Regions from separate parts of the Massilia sp. GER05 genome, predicted to be linked through region 1. Evidence: predicted binding sites of a transcription regulator. Region 1 holds the regulator's gene; the other holds the start of a gene.
What was found. Region 1 encodes sigma-54, which starts transcription at its own class of promoters, with help from an activator protein. Its sites were predicted from a motif close to TGGCANGNAANCTGCTTT; they were not measured.
Positions count from the first base shown of each region.

Region 2: a site for sigma-54 is predicted at 5,577-5,594, ahead of ACL58G_RS32025 (TorF family putative porin). Genes of this name have one in related genera too.

Region 1 is NZ_CP178858.1:416,420-424,245, forward strand. Features, by position in the region: partial or broken gene ACL58G_RS01810 (enoyl-CoA hydratase/isomerase family protein) at 185-1,262, opposite strand; gene hpf (ribosome hibernation-promoting factor, HPF/YfiA family) at 1,366-1,725, opposite strand; gene ACL58G_RS01820 (RNA polymerase factor sigma-54) at 1,788-3,290, opposite strand; gene lptB (LPS export ABC transporter ATP-binding protein) at 3,293-4,087, opposite strand; gene lptA (lipopolysaccharide transport periplasmic protein LptA) at 4,084-4,653, opposite strand; gene lptC (LPS export ABC transporter periplasmic protein LptC) at 4,667-5,278, opposite strand; gene ACL58G_RS01840 (KdsC family phosphatase) at 5,286-5,819, opposite strand; gene ACL58G_RS01845 (KpsF/GutQ family sugar-phosphate isomerase) at 5,819-6,841, opposite strand; gene ACL58G_RS01850 (cation:proton antiporter domain-containing protein) at 6,927-7,826, shown strand, end outside.
Region 2 is NZ_CP178858.1:7,254,534-7,262,359, reverse strand. Features, by position in the region: gene ACL58G_RS32060 (hypothetical protein) at 1-426, opposite strand, end outside; gene ACL58G_RS32055 (SDR family oxidoreductase) at 454-1,215, opposite strand; gene ACL58G_RS32050 (GlxA family transcriptional regulator) at 1,478-2,437, shown strand; gene ACL58G_RS32045 (hypothetical protein) at 2,653-3,165, shown strand; gene ACL58G_RS32040 (YifB family Mg chelatase-like AAA ATPase) at 3,162-4,688, opposite strand; gene ACL58G_RS32035 (hypothetical protein) at 4,839-5,156, shown strand; gene ACL58G_RS32030 (accessory factor UbiK family protein) at 5,160-5,408, opposite strand; gene ACL58G_RS32025 (TorF family putative porin) at 5,675-6,421, shown strand; gene ACL58G_RS32020 (P-II family nitrogen regulator) at 6,434-6,772, shown strand; gene ACL58G_RS32015 (ammonium transporter) at 6,783-7,826, shown strand, end outside.

The sequences.
Region 1 (7,826 bases):
CAAATGCCCACCGTACGTGATCCCGGCGTAGGCGGGCTCGCCGAGCCCGCGCGGAAATCAAAAGAACTCGTCGAGCAGCCGGTAGAAGCCGCTCTTCACCGCAGCGGACCGGCCGGTTCGAATTTCGCGAACAGCACGGGGCGATCCGGTGCGTCCAGGCGGAACGCGTCTGCTTCCAGCGAGATCACAAAGCGCGCAAGGGATGCGCGTGTTCAGGCCAGAACGGGCGCGAAGAACCACGCGACCATCTCCGGCGTGACCGCATCGAGCGTGGGCGGATTCCAACGCGGCGCATTGTCCTTGTCGATCACGAGCGCGCGCACGCCTTCGAGCACTTCGCCGTGTTCGAACGTGCGGCGCACGAGCGAGCGCTCCATGCGCAGGCAGTCCGCGACGCCGAGCGCTTCCCCGCGCACGAGCATCTCACGCGTTACCGACATCATCAGCGGCGAGCGCTGGCGCAGCGTGGCCAAGGTCTTTTGCGCGAACGGGCTCCCATCCGTCTCCAGCGATGCCATCACGGCCGCGACGGAGTCCGCGCCGAAGTGGCGGTCGATCGCGTCGCGCTGCGCTTCCAGTTCGCTCGCGCCGGCCGGGAACGGCGCGGCGAACGCGCGGATCGCGGCGGGCAGTTCCGCGCCCGGCGTCGTCTCGATCAGCGCGCGCAGCGCATCCAGCTGCGCGCCCGGCACGAACACGTCGGCCAGGCCGACGTAGATCGCATCGGCCGCGCCGATCGTCACGCCCGTCACGCCGAGATAGTGGCCGAGGCGGCCCGGCGCGTGCGACAGGAAGTGGCTGCCGCCCACGTCCGGGAACAGGCCGATGTTCACTTCGGGCATGGCGATCTTCGAGCGCTCCGTCACGATGCGCAGGCCGCAATCCGGCCCGCCCTGCGCGATGCCCATCCCGCCGCCCATCACGACGCCATCCATCAGCGCAATGTACGGCTTCGGATAGAAGTGAATGAGGTGGTTGAGCGCGTATTCCTCGGTGAAGAAATCTTCCAGCAGCGGGCTGCCGGTCTGCGGCGTGGCGCGGCCGGCCTCGTGGAAAAAGCGGATGTCGCCGCCGGCGCACAAGGCCTTTTCGCTGCTGCTTCCGATGACGACGGCGTCGATCGATGCATCGTCGCGCCAGGCGAGCAGCGTGGCGGTGAGCGCACGGACCATGTCCAGCGACAGCGAGTTCAGCGCCTTCGGGCGGTCCAGGGTGACGATGCCGCTGCGGTTGGCAACCCGCGTCAGAACGTGTGCAGTCATGTCTCGTTGTTATTGAAATAATCAGAGCAGCATTGTAGCGCCCATAAAAACTAAAAGGGCGCCGATGCGCCCTTTACTCCTTGGTGCTACTGCACGCGTGGCATTACGCCGCGGCGGGCTCCTCCTCCCCACCTTCGGACATGCGCTTGATACACGCGTTGTCATGATCCTTGAGCATTTGCTTGTACTTGACGACCTGGCGGTCCAGGCGGTCCATCAGCATGTCGATCGCGGCGTATAGATCGTGCGCGGCACTGGCGACATGGACGATCTTGCCCGCGAGGCGCAGGTTGATCTCGGCTTTCTGGCGTTTTTCTTTCTCGGTGAGATTGTCGATGCAGAGGATGACGTGTGAGTCGATCACTTGATCGAAATGACGGGTGATGCGTTCGAGCTTGTTCTGTACGTATTCTCGGATGGCTGGAGTTACATCGAGATGATGTCCGCTGATTGTGAGATTCATACACACTCCTTTGAAGATGCACTGCCTGCCGTGCGCGCATCTGCGCAATGGGACAGTGTTTGTTACAAGGATTTGCGGAGACTGACGGGCGGGATTTTCAGCGCCTCACGGTATTTTGCGACCGTGCGTCGCGCGATGACCATTCCCTGTTCCCCTAGCATCTCCGCGATCTTGCTATCGGATAATGGATTCTTGGGGTCTTCTGCTCCTGTGAGTTGTACGATGAGGGCCCGTATTGCCGTCGACGATGCTTCGCCTCCCGCTTCGGTGGCAACGTGACTCCCGAAGAAATACTTCAACTCGAACATGCCGTGCGGGGTCAGCATATATTTCTGAGTTGTGACTCGAGAAATTGTGCTCTCGTGTAGACCTAGTGTATCAGCTATCTCACGTAAAACAAGGGGCCGCATCGCGACTGCGCCGTGGGAAAAAAAGTTGCGCTGCCGATCGACAATTGCCTGAGCTACACGCAGGATCGTGTCGAAGCGCTGGCGCATGTTCTTGATGAGCCACTTGGCTTCCTGCAACTGCGCGTTCATCTGCGCTTCCGATTTGCCCTGCTTCATCAGCGACGCGTACAGGCTGTTCACGCGCAGGCGCGGCATCACTTCCGGATTCAGCTGCACGCTCCAGCCATCCTTGGCGCGGCGCACGATCACGTCGGGCACGACGAAGTCCGACACGTCCGACGCGAACGCCGCGCCCGGATGCGGATTGCACTGGCGGATGACGGCCTGGGCTTCGCGCAGGTCTTCGTCGTCGCAATCGAGCGCCTTCTTCAGCTTGTTGAATTCGCGCTGCGCGAACCACGTCAGGTATTTTTCGACGATGACGAGCGCCATGCGCCGCGTCACCATCGGCACGCCGGGCATGCGGCGGATCTGCAGCGCCAGGCACTCGGCCGCGCTGCGCGCGCCCACGCCCGGCGGGTCCATGCTCTGCACCATGGCGAGCGCCGTGCGCAATTCGTCGAACTCGATCTCCAGTTCTTCCGGCAGGCGCGCATGGATGTCTTCCAGCGGTTCTTCCAGATAGCCGTTGTCGTCGAGCGCATCGACGACGAGTTCCACGAGCGCGCAGTCGCGCGCCGCGCAGCACGTCAGGCGCACCTGCTCCATCAAATGTTCGCGCAGCGTGACGGGGCTCGCTTCCAGCTGCGGGCGGCCGTCCTCGTCCTCGCCGCCGCCGCTGCCGCTGCGGCCGTATTCGCCCCAGTCCTCGCCGCCTTCGCCGCCGCTTTCTCCGCTGTCGCCGCCGGCGTCACCGCCTTCGCCATTGCCGCTCTCGGCGGGCGCACTGCCGCCTTCGTCGCCATTGCCCTGCGCGGCCGGCGCCTCGCCCGCCTGTGACGAGGACGGGGCACTGTTGATGGCGCCGTCGGCCAGCAACCGCACGGAGCGGTCGAGCGGATCGTCGAGCCGTTCGAGCAGCGGGTTCTCGCTCAGGACCTGCTCGATTTCCTGGTGCAGCTCGAGCGTGGACAACTGCAGCAGGCGGATCGATTGCTGCAGTTGCGGCGTCAGTGCAAGGTGCTGTGAGGTCTTGAGTTGCAGCGTCTGTTTCATGACTACATTCGGAAGTGTTCGCCCAGGTAGACGCGGCGCACCGATTCGTTGGCGATGATGTCGTCGGGACGGCCCGATGCCAGCACCGCGCCCTGGTTGATGATGTAGGCGCGGTCGCAGATGCCCAGCGTCTCGCGCACATTATGGTCCGTGATCAGCACGCCGATGCCGCGCTCCTTCAGGAAGCGCACGATGCGTTGGATCTCGATCACGGCGATTGGATCCACGCCGGCGAACGGTTCGTCCAGCAGCACGAAGCGCGGATTGGTCGCGAGCGCGCGCGCGATCTCCACCCGGCGGCGTTCGCCACCGGACAGCGACAGCGCCGGGCTCTCGCGCAGCTTCTCGATCTGCAGCTCGGCCAGCAGCTCGTCGAGACGTTCGGTGATGCGCGCCTTGGTGAGCGACTTGCCGTTCTCGCGCTGCAATTCCAGCACGGCGCGGATGTTCTCTTCCACCGTCAGCTTGCGGAACACGGACGCTTCCTGCGGCAGGTACGACAGTCCGAGCAGCGCGCGCCGGTGGATCGGCAGGCCGGTGATGTCGGTGCCGTTGATGTCGATGCTGCCGGCGTCCGACGGCACGAGGCCCACGATCATGTAGAACGAGGTCGTCTTGCCTGCGCCGTTCGGGCCCAGCAGGCCGACCACTTCGCCGCACACCACCTGCAGCGACACGTCGCGTACGACGAGCCGCTTGCCGTAGCTCTTCTGCAGTCCCTTGACGACGAGGGTGCTGCCGCCGCATTCGGCCGGCGCGGCCTGCGTGCCTGCTTCCATCGTGTGCGCCTCCGTCATTGCTTGCCTGCCGGAGCGGGAGCGGCGCCGGCGGCAGGGGCGCGGCGCGGCTGCAGCGTGATGCTGCCGCGGCCATTGCCCGGCTTGTCCGTGCCGTTGGCGTCGTTCAGGCCGAGCAGCTTCTCGTTGCGGTTATCGTAGGAGATGAATTCGCTGGCCATCTCCTGCGTGACCTTCTTGCCCTCGAGCTGGCGGATGACGGCCTTCGAGAACAGCTTCACGATGTCGTTGCGCTCGTCGTATTCGATGCGCTGGGCCTGGCCCTCGCCCCACAGGTCCGGGCCGCCATCGCGCTTCTGGCGGAAGGTCGCGAGCTTGCCGGGATTCGCGGTGAGGATGAAGGTGCGCCAACCGTCCGGCGATTCCTTGACCTCGGCGCGGTCGGACTTCAGGATCATGGTGCCGCGCGTGATGACCACGTTGCCGGTGGCGACGTAGTTCTGCGTGACCTGGTCGACGTTGGCGTTGTCGAACGCGATGTCGACGGGCTTGAGCGCGTCCGCCTTCTCGGCCGAGGCAGCCAGCGGCACCAGCAGGAAGATGGCGGCGGCGAGTATTTTTTTCATTCGATAGTCCTTTTTAGTGACTTGCGCGCGACTGGCGTGGCGGATAGGTGACCTTGCCGCGGCCACCCAGCGCGATCTGCTGCGTGGCGTTGTTGGCGACCATGCCCACCGCGTCGACCGATGCGGCGCCGAGCGTCATGTGGATCGGCTTGTCGGTCTTCGCGATCTCGTCGTCCGGCAGGATCGTCAGGACCTCGGTGCGGATCCGCATCGGCTCCGCACCCGGGGCGGCCGGACGCCGGATGTCGACATTGCCCGTCAGGTCGATCTGGTTCTGGTTCTGGCTCACGAGCGCGCTGTTGGCCGTCATCGTCATCGGCGGATGCTCGTCGGTGAGGCTCTGCACGACCGGCTTGTCCACGAGCGCCGTGTTGTCGACGGGGCGGTGCGTGAGGCGCTCTCCCGAGATCACGTAGCGCGGCTTGCCGGCCTCCGACATGCGGACCCAGCTGAAGTTGTCGACGATGTAGTCCGGCTCGTTGCCCGCGTTGAAGCCCGGCCCGTTCTCCTCGCCCTGCATCACCTGCACGAGCCAGAAGCTGCCGAACGCGCAGAACACGGCGAACAGCATCAGGAGCAGCAGGCGCCAGCGGTGCGCGGTACGCTTGTAGCTTGCGGGAGCCATATCTCTCTTATCCGAAGTAAGGCGCGAGCGCCTGTTCGTAGGTGCCCTGGGCGCGCATCACCATGTCGCACACTTCGCGCACGGCGCCGCGGCCGCCCGGGTTCTTCGTCACGTAATGGGCGCGGTGCTGCACTTCCGGATGCCCGCTCGGCACCGTCACCGCAAAGCCCACGCGCGTGAGCAGCGGCAGGTCGATCACGTCGTCGCCGATGTAGCCGCACGCCTCCGCCGTCACGCCGGTTTTATCCAGCAGCTCGGCGAACGCGAGGCGCTTGTCGTGCTGGCCCTGGAACACGTGCGTGATCCCGAGGTCGCTTGCGCGCTTGATGACGATGGGCGACGTGCGTGCGCTGATGATCGCCGTCTGCACGCCGGTGCGATTCAGCAGCTGGATGCCGAGGCCGTCCAGCACGTAGAACGTCTTCGTGACTTCGCCGTCCGGCCCGTACGTCAGGCTGCCGTCGGTGAGGACGCCGTCCACGTCGAAGATCATGACTTTGACGCGCGCCGCGCGCTCCATGTGTGCCAGCGGAGTCACCATCAGATCACCTTGGCGCGCGTGAGGTCGTGGATGTGCAATGCGCCCACCAGCACGCCGTCCGCATCCGTGACGAGCATCTGGTTGATGCGGAATTCTTCCATCACGGCGACGGCATCCACCGCCAGCTGTTCCGGATGCACGCGGCGCGGGTTCGGGTGCATGACGTCGCGGATCGCGAGCTTGCTGAAATCCTGGACCTTTTCGATCAGGCGGCGCAGGTCGCCGTCCGTGAACACGCCGACGGGGCGGCCGGCATCGTCGACGATGGCCGTCATGCCCATGCCCTTGTGCGAGATTTCCAGCAGCGCGTCCGTGAGGAGCGCGTCCGGTTTCACCGTCGGCACCGCGGCGCCGCTGCGCATCACGTCGCGCACGTGCGTGAGCAGGCGGCGGCCGAGCGCGCCGCCCGGGTGCGAGCGTGCGAAATCGTCCGGTTTGAAGCCGCGCAGCTCGAGCAGCGCGACGGCGAGCGCATCGCCCAGCGCGAGGGTCGCGGTGGTGCTCGCGGTCGGCGCCAGGTTCAGCGGGCAGGCTTCCTTCTCGACGGCCACGTCCAGGTGCACGTCCGCCGCCAGGGCCAGGCTCGACTCCGGCTTGCCGGTCATCGCGATCACGGGCACGTTCATGCGCTTGACGGCCGGGATCACGATGGCCAGTTCGCTGCTTTCGCCGGAATACGAGATGGCGATCAATACGTCCTGCGAGGTCACCATGCCGAGGTCGCCGTGCGCGGCCTCGCCCGGGTGCAGGAACAAGGCCGGGGTGCCGGTGGAGGCCAGGGTCGCCGCGATCTTGCGGCCGATGTGGCCCGACTTGCCCATGCCCGACACGACGACGCGGCCCTTGCACGCCATCATCAGCGCGACGGCGCGCGGCACGCTGTCGTCGCGGTCGAGGCGCGCGGACAGCTTGCGGATCGCCTCGCCTTCGATATCCAGCGCCTCGCGGGCCAGATCCAGCGCGCGCCGTGCCTGGGCCTCGTTAAAACTTGTCAGCATTATTTTTTCATCGGTTACACTCATAGGCAAAGTATATCCGAATTGGGAAAGCAAAAAACTTGCCAGACGTAACAAACAACATATTTACGGGACCTCGCCGTCGCGCTCCATGACCTCAGGCCTCGAACTCACCCTCCTGTTGCTGGGCAGCGCAGTCCTCGGCGTCGTCGCGTTCCGGATGCTGCACCTGCCGCCGATGCTGGGCTATCTCGCCGTCGGCGTGCTGATCGGCCCTCACGCGCTGAACCTCGCCGACAACGGCACCACGACGCAGGCCCTGGCCGAATTCGGCGTCGTCTTCCTCATGTTCTCCATCGGGCTGGAATTCTCGCTGGCCCAGCTGCGCGCCATGCGCCACATCGTGTTCGGGCTCGGGCTCGCGCAGGTCGTGCTGACCATCGTCGTGACGGTACTGGTGTCGCTGTGGACGCGCTACCTGCCCCCGTCGATGCAGATCGGCTGGCAGGCCGCGCTGGCGCTCGGCGGGGCGCTGGCGATGTCGTCGACGGCCATCGTCTCGAAACTGCTGACGGAACGGCTGGAGCTGGAAAGCGAGCATGGACGCCGCATCATCGGCATCCTGCTGTTCCAGGATCTCGCCGTCGTGCCGCTGCTGATCCTGATCCCGTCGCTGGCGAAACCGGCCGAGGAACTCGCGATGACGCTCGCGTGGGCCGGCATCAAGGCCGCCGCCGTGCTGGCGCTGCTGCTGTTCTTCGGCCAGAAGCTGATGCGCAAGTGGTTCAACATCGTCGTCAAGCGCCGCTCGCAGGAACTGTTCATGCTGAACCTGCTGCTCGTGACGCTGGGCGCGGCCGCGATCACGGAACACGCCGGCCTGTCGATGGCGCTGGGCGCGTTCGTGGCGGGCATGCTGATCTCCGAGACGCCCTATAAGCACCAGGTGGAGGAGGACATCAAGCCGTTCCGCGACGTGCTGCTGGGCCTCTTCTTCATCACCATCGGCATGCTGCTGAACGTGCAGCTCGTGCTCGCGAACTGGTGGGTC
Region 2 (7,826 bases), 430 kb from region 1:
CTTGCCGCGCGCCTCGAAGTGGCCGACGAGGTGCATGGTCTCGCCGTTGCGGATGCCGCTGGCGTCGACGTCGCGCGTGGCGCGGTCCGTGTCCGCGGTCGCCTTCTGGCTGGTGACGGTGGCGCCGATGTTGCGCACCAGCGCGAGTTGCATCGCTTCCAGCGCGGCCTGGGCACGCGCCGCGTCCGGCGCTTCGGCCGCGCCGACGGCGAACGTCGCGCCATCGACCTCGGCCGCCGTCATCGTCATCGCGACCTGCATGCCGTCGAGGTCGATGGTGCGCGTGAACGTCGCCGGTTTCGCCGGGAACATGACGCGGTAGGGCGCGTCCGGACTTGCATAGTCGCGCCAGTTGTACTTGGGGGAACAGGCCGCCAGAAGCAGGCCGAGCGCGGCCACGAGGGCCGCGAAGCGTCGTCTTGTCATGACGACATGGTAACAGGGCCGGACGGTTCAGGCGACCGGGATCGGGTTCTCCGCGATGTGGGCGTTGAACTCGTGGACCAGCTTGTGCTCGTCCGGCCCGGCGTTGTTGCGCAGCGGGACGGCGATGTCGACCAGCGCTTCTTCGCGGTCCGTGGCCAGGGCCTGCATGGTCTGGGCGATGAAGGCGTCCAGCGGCATGGCGCGCGGGTCGTCGCCTTTGTGGATCAGGTCGGTGTTGACCCACGGCGGCGCGATTTCCTGCACCGTCACGCCGGTAGCGCGCAGCATGAAGCGCAGCGACAGCGTGTACGAGTGCAGCGCGGCCTTGGTGGCCGAATACACCGCGTTCGTGGCGATCGGCACGTAGGCCAGTACCGACGTGTTGTTGATGATCGTCGCGCGCGGCTGCTTCTTGAGGTGGCCGACGAGGGCGGACGTCATGCGGACCGGACCGAGCAGATTCGTCTCGATGGTGGACACGGCCGTGGCGTCGTCGATCGTGCCGGACGGATCGTCGAACGGCATGATGCCGGCGTTGTTGATCAGGACGTTCAGCGCGGGATACTCGGCGATCAGGGCCGCGGCGGCGCGTTCGATGCTGGCCGGATCCGCGATGTCCAGCTCGACGGCGCGCATGCCCGGGTTGGCGCGCGTCACCTCGTCGAGCAGGGCCTTGCGGCGGCCGCCGATGATGACCTGGTTGCCCAGTTCATGAAACGCTTCCGCCAGCCCGCGGCCGATGCCCGAGGTACCGCCGGTGATGAAGATGGTATTGTTCGTGAGTTGCATGGTGATTCTCCGTTCTGGTTATCAGGGGTGTGGAAGATGTTGTCTTCTGGGATCAATGTTGGCGCAAACATGTCTGCCCTGAATGACAAAGAACCCTCGAATCAGGACAAAGTGTGCGTATGCACATATATCCGGAAGCCTATCTACTTTGTCAGTTGTTTTTGGTTGGACCGGAGCGGTTGTCGTATGATTACCATCATGCACTGCAGCAGACGCTGTGGCGCCGGACTCTCCGGCGAACCTGATCATCACTGAGGACAACATGAAACGCAGAATCGGACTCTTGCTGCCACCCGGCTTCCAGGTCCTGGATCTCATGGCGACAACGGTCTACGAACTGGCCAATACCTTGCTGGAAGAATCCATGTACGAGGTCACGATGCTGTCGGAGCACGGCGGCGCGATGACCAGTTCCTCGGGCATCAGCGTGCTCACGGAAGCCGTCACGCGCTACGACTACGACACCTTGCTCGTGGCGGGGCAGATGGCGCCGCGGCGTCCGTCGTCGCCGGGCTTCGTCGAGATCCTGCGCCAGGCCGGCGTGCAGTCGCGCCGCGTGGGCAGCATCTGCACGGGCGCCTTCCTGCTGGCCGAGGCGGGCCTGCTGGACGGCAAGCGCGCCACCACCCACTGGTCGCTGGCGCGCGACCTGCAGCGCATGTACCCGAAGGTGCGCGTCGAGGAAGACCGCATCTTCATCAACGAGGGCAAGGTGTGGTCGTCGGCCGGCATGACGGCTTGCGTCGACCTGTGCCTGGCCCTCGTCGAGAGCGACCACGGCATCGAGCTGTCGCGCAACATCGCCCGCAAGCTCGTCGTCTACCACCGCCGCAGCGGCGGCCAGTCGCAGTTCTCCGCGCTGCTGGAACTGGAGCCGAAGTCCGACCGCATCCAGCAGGCGCTGTCGTACGCCAAGCGCCACCTGCGCAAGCCGCTGTCCGTGGACGAGCTGGCCGAGGCGGCCAACCTGAGCACGCGCCAGTTCAGCCGCACGTTCCGCATCGAGACGGGCCAGTCGCCGGCCCGCGCGATCGAGGTGCTGCGCGTGGAAGCGGCGCGCGCCATGATCGAGGGCAGCAACCACTCGATCGACGTCGTCGCGCGCGAGACCGGTTTTTCCGATCCCGAGCGCATGCGCCGCGCCTTCCTGCGCGCCTTCGGCCAGCCGCCCCAGGCCATCAAGCGCGCGGCCCGCGAACAGCAGACCACGGGCCTCGCCTGATCCTTCGATAGGGATCCGATGGCCTGAATCGAGGGTTATTGGACCCACGCTTCGTCCTCCGTTCTGAAAAGATGCCTGCATCAGGCAACCAGAACGGAGTCGACGATGTCCACCGAACCCACCTCCCTGCCCAGAGGCCTTCTCTTCACGCTGGCGCTGGGCACCTTCGCCATCGGCACCGACAGCTTCATGATCGCGGGCCTGCTTTCGCCGCCGTGGCACTAGCGATCGGCCTGCCGAAGTCGCTCGGTGCCGGCGCGCCGCCCGTCAGCCTGAAGGCGAGACTCGACGCCGCCGTCGGCCTGGCCGTGGGCGGACGCGCGACGGACCGTTTCGGATCCTTCAACGTCGTCGTGCCCGCGCTGCTGTTGCTGGCCGCGTCGTTCTACTACCTCGCCGCGATGGCCGGCTTCGGTCACTGGCCGCTCGGCCTGCTGTTGCCGGGTGTCGTGCTGTGGGGCCTCGCCACGTGGGGCTTTTATCCGGCCCAGCAGAACAGCCTCGTCAACCGCGGCGGCGTGGCGCTGGCGCCCGTCGTGCTGTCGCTGAACGCATCGTTCCAGTACGCCGGCTTCTCGCTGGGCGTGCTGGCGGGCGGGTTCACGGTGGCGCATGCGTCGCCCGGTGTCGTGGGCTGGGTCGGCGGCAGTTTCGAGGTGCTGGCCCTGGTGCTCGTGCTCGTCATCGAGCGGCGCCGGCAGGCGCGTGGATTAGTGGTCGCCGCTTAATGGTCACATAAGCCGCGCCGGTACTGGATCGCCTCGGCCACGTGCTGGGCGTTGACCGTATCGACGCCGGCGAGATCGGCGATCGTGCGCGCCACCTTCAGCACGCGGTGATAGGCGCGCGCCGACCAGTGCAGGTGCTGCATGGCGTCGCCCAGCAGGCGCGCGGCGGCGGTGTCCAGGTGGCAGTGGTGGTCGATCTCGCGCGTCGTCAGCTTCCGGTTGGCCTTGCCCTGGCGAGACAACTGGCGCGCGTGCGCCTGCGTGACGCGCGCGGCGATGGCGGCGCTGGGCTCGCCGTCGGCCAGTTGCGCCATCGTGTCCGGCGTCATGGCCGCCACGGGCACCTGGATGTCGATGCGGTCGAGCAGGGGGCCGGAGATGCGGTCCTGGTAGCGCTGCACGGCGTCCGTGGTGCAGCGGCACTTGCTCGACGGGTGGCCGAGCCAGCCGCACGGACATGGATTCATCGCCGCGATCAACTGGAAACTGGCGGGGAAGTCGGCCTGGCGCGCGGCGCGCGAGATCGTGATGGCGCCCGTTTCCAGCGGCTCGCGCAAGACTTCCAGCACTTTGCGGTCGAACTCCGGCAACTCGTCGAGGAACAGCACGCCGTGGTGGGCGAGCGAAATTTCTCCGGGACGCGGCACTTGTCCGCCGCCGACGAGCGCCACGCCGGAACTCGTGTGGTGCGGACTGCGGAACGGCCGCTTTCTCCACCGTTCGATGGCGAAGCTGCCCGCGAGCGACTGGAGCGCGGCCGTCTCCAGCGCTTCCTCCTCGCGCAGCGGCGGCAGCAGGCCGGGGAAGCGCGACGCGAGCATGCTCTTGCCGGCGCCCGGCGGTCCGATCAGCAGCACGGAGTGCAGGCCCGCGGCCGCTACCTCGAGCGCGCGCTTGACCTGCTGCTGGCCCTTGACGTCGGCGAAGTCCGGGTACACGGGCGGATCGGCCGATGGCACGGGGCGGTAGCGCGCGAGCCGCGCCTCGTCCGACTTCGCGGCGAAGTGCGTGCACACGTCCAGCAGCGAGCGGGCAGGGTAGATGACGGCGTCCGTCACGAGGGCCGCCTCGTCCGCGTTCGCCCACGGCAGCACGAAGGCGCGCGCGGACGTGTCCTCGTCGGCGTGCTGGCGCAGCATGGCAAAGCTCATCGCCAGCGCACCGCGCACGGGGCGCAATTCTCCCGACAGCGACAGCTCGCCGGCGAATTCGTAGCCGTCCAGCGCGCCGGATGGGATCTGGTCGGACGCCGCGAGGATGCCCAGCGCGATCGGCAGGTCGAACCGTCCGGATTCTTTTGGCAGCTCGGCCGGCGCAAGATTGATGGTGATGCGCCGGCTGGGAACCTCGAAGCCCGAGTTCTGCAGCGCGGCGCGCACGCGGTCTTTCGATTCGCGCACCTCGGCGTCCGCCAACCCCACGATGTTCATCGCCGGCAGGCCGTTCGCCAGGTGAACTTCGACGCTGACAGCCGGTGCTTCCATGCCGGCCAGGGCGCGGCTTCTGAGGACGGCGAGGCTCATCGGACTCCTTCGACGGTGGGCGAGGCCTCATCTTAGGCAAGCGGAGACGATGCCTGTTGAGAGGGGACAGGCCTGTATGCCGAACTTTTTTCGCGTCGGGTCTGCGAGGTGTCTGGTAATGTAGCGGGCTCCGCCTTCTCCTGTCCACGCATGCCCCGACTGATCCTGACCCTGCTCGCCCTCGCGGTGCTGTTCTGCCTGCTGTGCGGACCCGTCACGTGGGTTGCGCTGCGCCTGTGGAAGCGCGGGGATCTCGACGCGTTCCGGCCGCTGCGGGCCGTGTGGATCGCGCAGGTGGCGCTGGCGTCCGCGCTCGTCTTCGGCGCGGACAGTCTCGGGCTGACCAATCCGATGGGCTGGATGGTGGCGATCGTGTTTGCGGTCAGCCTGGGCGGGGCGGCCTTGTTCGCGCTGTGGCGGATGATGGCACGGGCGAAGGTGCGGATGAGGGTGCGCGGCCGCCCGTAGGCGTCAAGCCTTGGCGTCGGTGGCGGCCAGCTTCGCTTCCAGTTCCGCCACGCGCAGTTCCAGCGCCTCCAGCTTGGCGCGCGTCTTGGCCAGCACCTGGGCCTGGATGTCGAACTCTTCGCGCGTCACCAGGTCCAGCTTCGAAAAGCCCTGGGTCATCATCGCCTTGACGTTGCGCTCGATGTCCTTGGCGGGCGAGTTTTCGATCGCCTGATTGATCTTGCCCTGCAAATCATTGAAAAAATTGTTCATTTCACACTAGTCCTTGAGTCGGCATGCTGCACCAAGAAGGTGCGTACATACCTGATTTGGTGCGTGCACCGCGACGGCGCACGCGTCCTGGTCCCGTTTGTATTTTGAAAGTAAAAAACTGGGGGCGGAAGGGGTGAAAAACAAGCGGGAACCCGCCCGGCATGGGGGTGGCACGCATCCTGCTAATCAACCATTAACCATAAGAGGTCGCAATCCCGGATTGTAAACCGCAACCCAAGAACATGTTCAACTAAAGGGAGTGTCGTATGAAGCGTCGTAACAGCAACTGGTCCCACGCCGCAGTACTCGCAGCAAGCCTGTGGAGCCTTCACATCGGGCTGGCCGGCGCCGAAGAGCAAAAGCCGGACAATGAAGTGAGTTTCAACGCGGCGGTCACGAGCGATTATCGCTACCGCGGCATTTCCCAGTCCCGTCTCGACCCCGCACTGCAGGGCGGCGCCGACTACACGCACAACCCGACCGGCCTGTACGCGGGCACCTGGCTGTCCACCATCAAGTGGACCAAGGACCTGGGCGGCAGCGGCGACGTCGAGTGGGATCTGTACGGCGGCAAGCGCGGCAACCTCACGGGCGACATCACCTATGACGTCGGCGGCCTGTACTACTTCTACCCGAGCAATGGCCTGCATCCGAATGCCAACACGTTCGAACTGTACGGCCAGCTCGGTTTCGGCCCGGCGTACGTCAAGTACTCGCATTCGCTGACGAACCTGTTCGGCACGGCCGACAGCAAGGGCAGCGGCTACCTGGACATCGGCGCCAACGTCGACGTCGGCAGCGGCTTCACGCTGAACCTGCACGCCGGCCGCCAGAACGTGCGCCACAACGGTTCGTTCTCGTACACCGACTACAAGCTCGGCGTCACCAAGGACCTGGGCATCTGCTCCGTGGCCCTGTCCTGGATCAAGGCCGACACCAGCGCGTACGTGAGCCCGTCCGCGGAAAACCTGGGCAAGTCCGCGGCCCTGCTCACGGTTTCAAAAACTTTCTGAAGAGGCAATCACATGAAAATGATCACCGCCATCATCAAACCCTTCAAGCTCGACGAGGTGCGTGAAGCCCTCTCGGAAATCAACGTCCAGGGTATCACCGTGACGGAAGTGAAGGGTTTCGGTCGCCAGAAGGGCCATACCGAGCTCTACCGTGGCGCGGAATACGTCGTCGATTTCCTGCCGAAGACCAAGATCGAGGCAGCGGTCGACGATGCCATCGTCGACCAGGTGATCGACACCATCCAGAGCGCCGCGCGCACCGGCAAGATCGGCGACGGCAAAATTTTCGTCTCCAACCTGGAGCAGGTAGTCCGTATCCGTACCGGCGAGACCGGCAACGAAGCGCTGTAAGGGGAATCCGATGATCCACACCATTACAAAACTGATCGCAGGCGTATCCGTCGCCGTGGCGCTGGCTGCAGCCGCCCCGGCCATGGCCCAGGATGCCGCCAAACCGGCAGCCGCTGCGGAAGCTGCAGCACCCGCGGCCGCACCGGCCGCCAGCGCACCGGTCGCCGCCGCACCGGCCGCCCCGGCAGCCGCCGCTGCCGCCGCACCGGAAGCGGCCGCTGCGCCGGCTGCCGCACCGACCCCGCAGAAGGGCGACACCGCCTGGATGATGGTCGCCACGCTGCTGGTGATCATGATGACGATCCCGGGCCTGGCCCTGTTCTACGGCGGCCTGGTCCGTTCCAAGAACATGCTGTCCGTGCTGCTGCAGGTGTTCATGATCTTCGCGGTCATCATCGTCCTGTGGTGCATCTACGGCTACTCGCTGGCGTTCACCGAGAAGACCGCGTTCATCGGCGGCTTCGACCGCCTGTTCCTGAACGGGATCTGGGATCCGGTCAAGGGAGCGTTCTCGACCGCGGCCACGTTCAGCAAGGGCGTCGTCATCCCCGAGTTCATCTACGTGGCGTTCCAGGGCACGTTCGCGGCCATCACCTGCGGCCTGATCGTCGGCGCGTTCGCCGAGCGCGTCCGCTTCTCCGCCGTGCTGCTGTTCGTCGTGCTGTGGTTCACGTTCGGTTACCTGCCGGTCGCGCACATGGTCTGGTTCTGGACCGGTCCGGATGCGTTCACCGCCGCGACCATCGATGCCGAGACCGCCAAGGCCGGCTGGCTGTGGCAGAAGGGCGCCCTCGACTTCGCGGGCGGCACCGTGGTGCACATCAATGCCGCTATCGCCGGCCTCGTCGGTGCGATCCTGATCGGCAAGCGCGTCGGCTACGGCCGTGAATCGATGGCCCCGCACTCGCTGACCATGACCATGATCGGCGCCTCGCTGCTGTGGGTGGGCTGGTTCGGCTTCAACGCCGGTTCGGCCCTGGAAGCGGGCGACGTCGCCGCGCTGGCCTTCGTCAACACCCTGCTGGCCACCGCCGCCGCAACCGTGTCGTGGGTC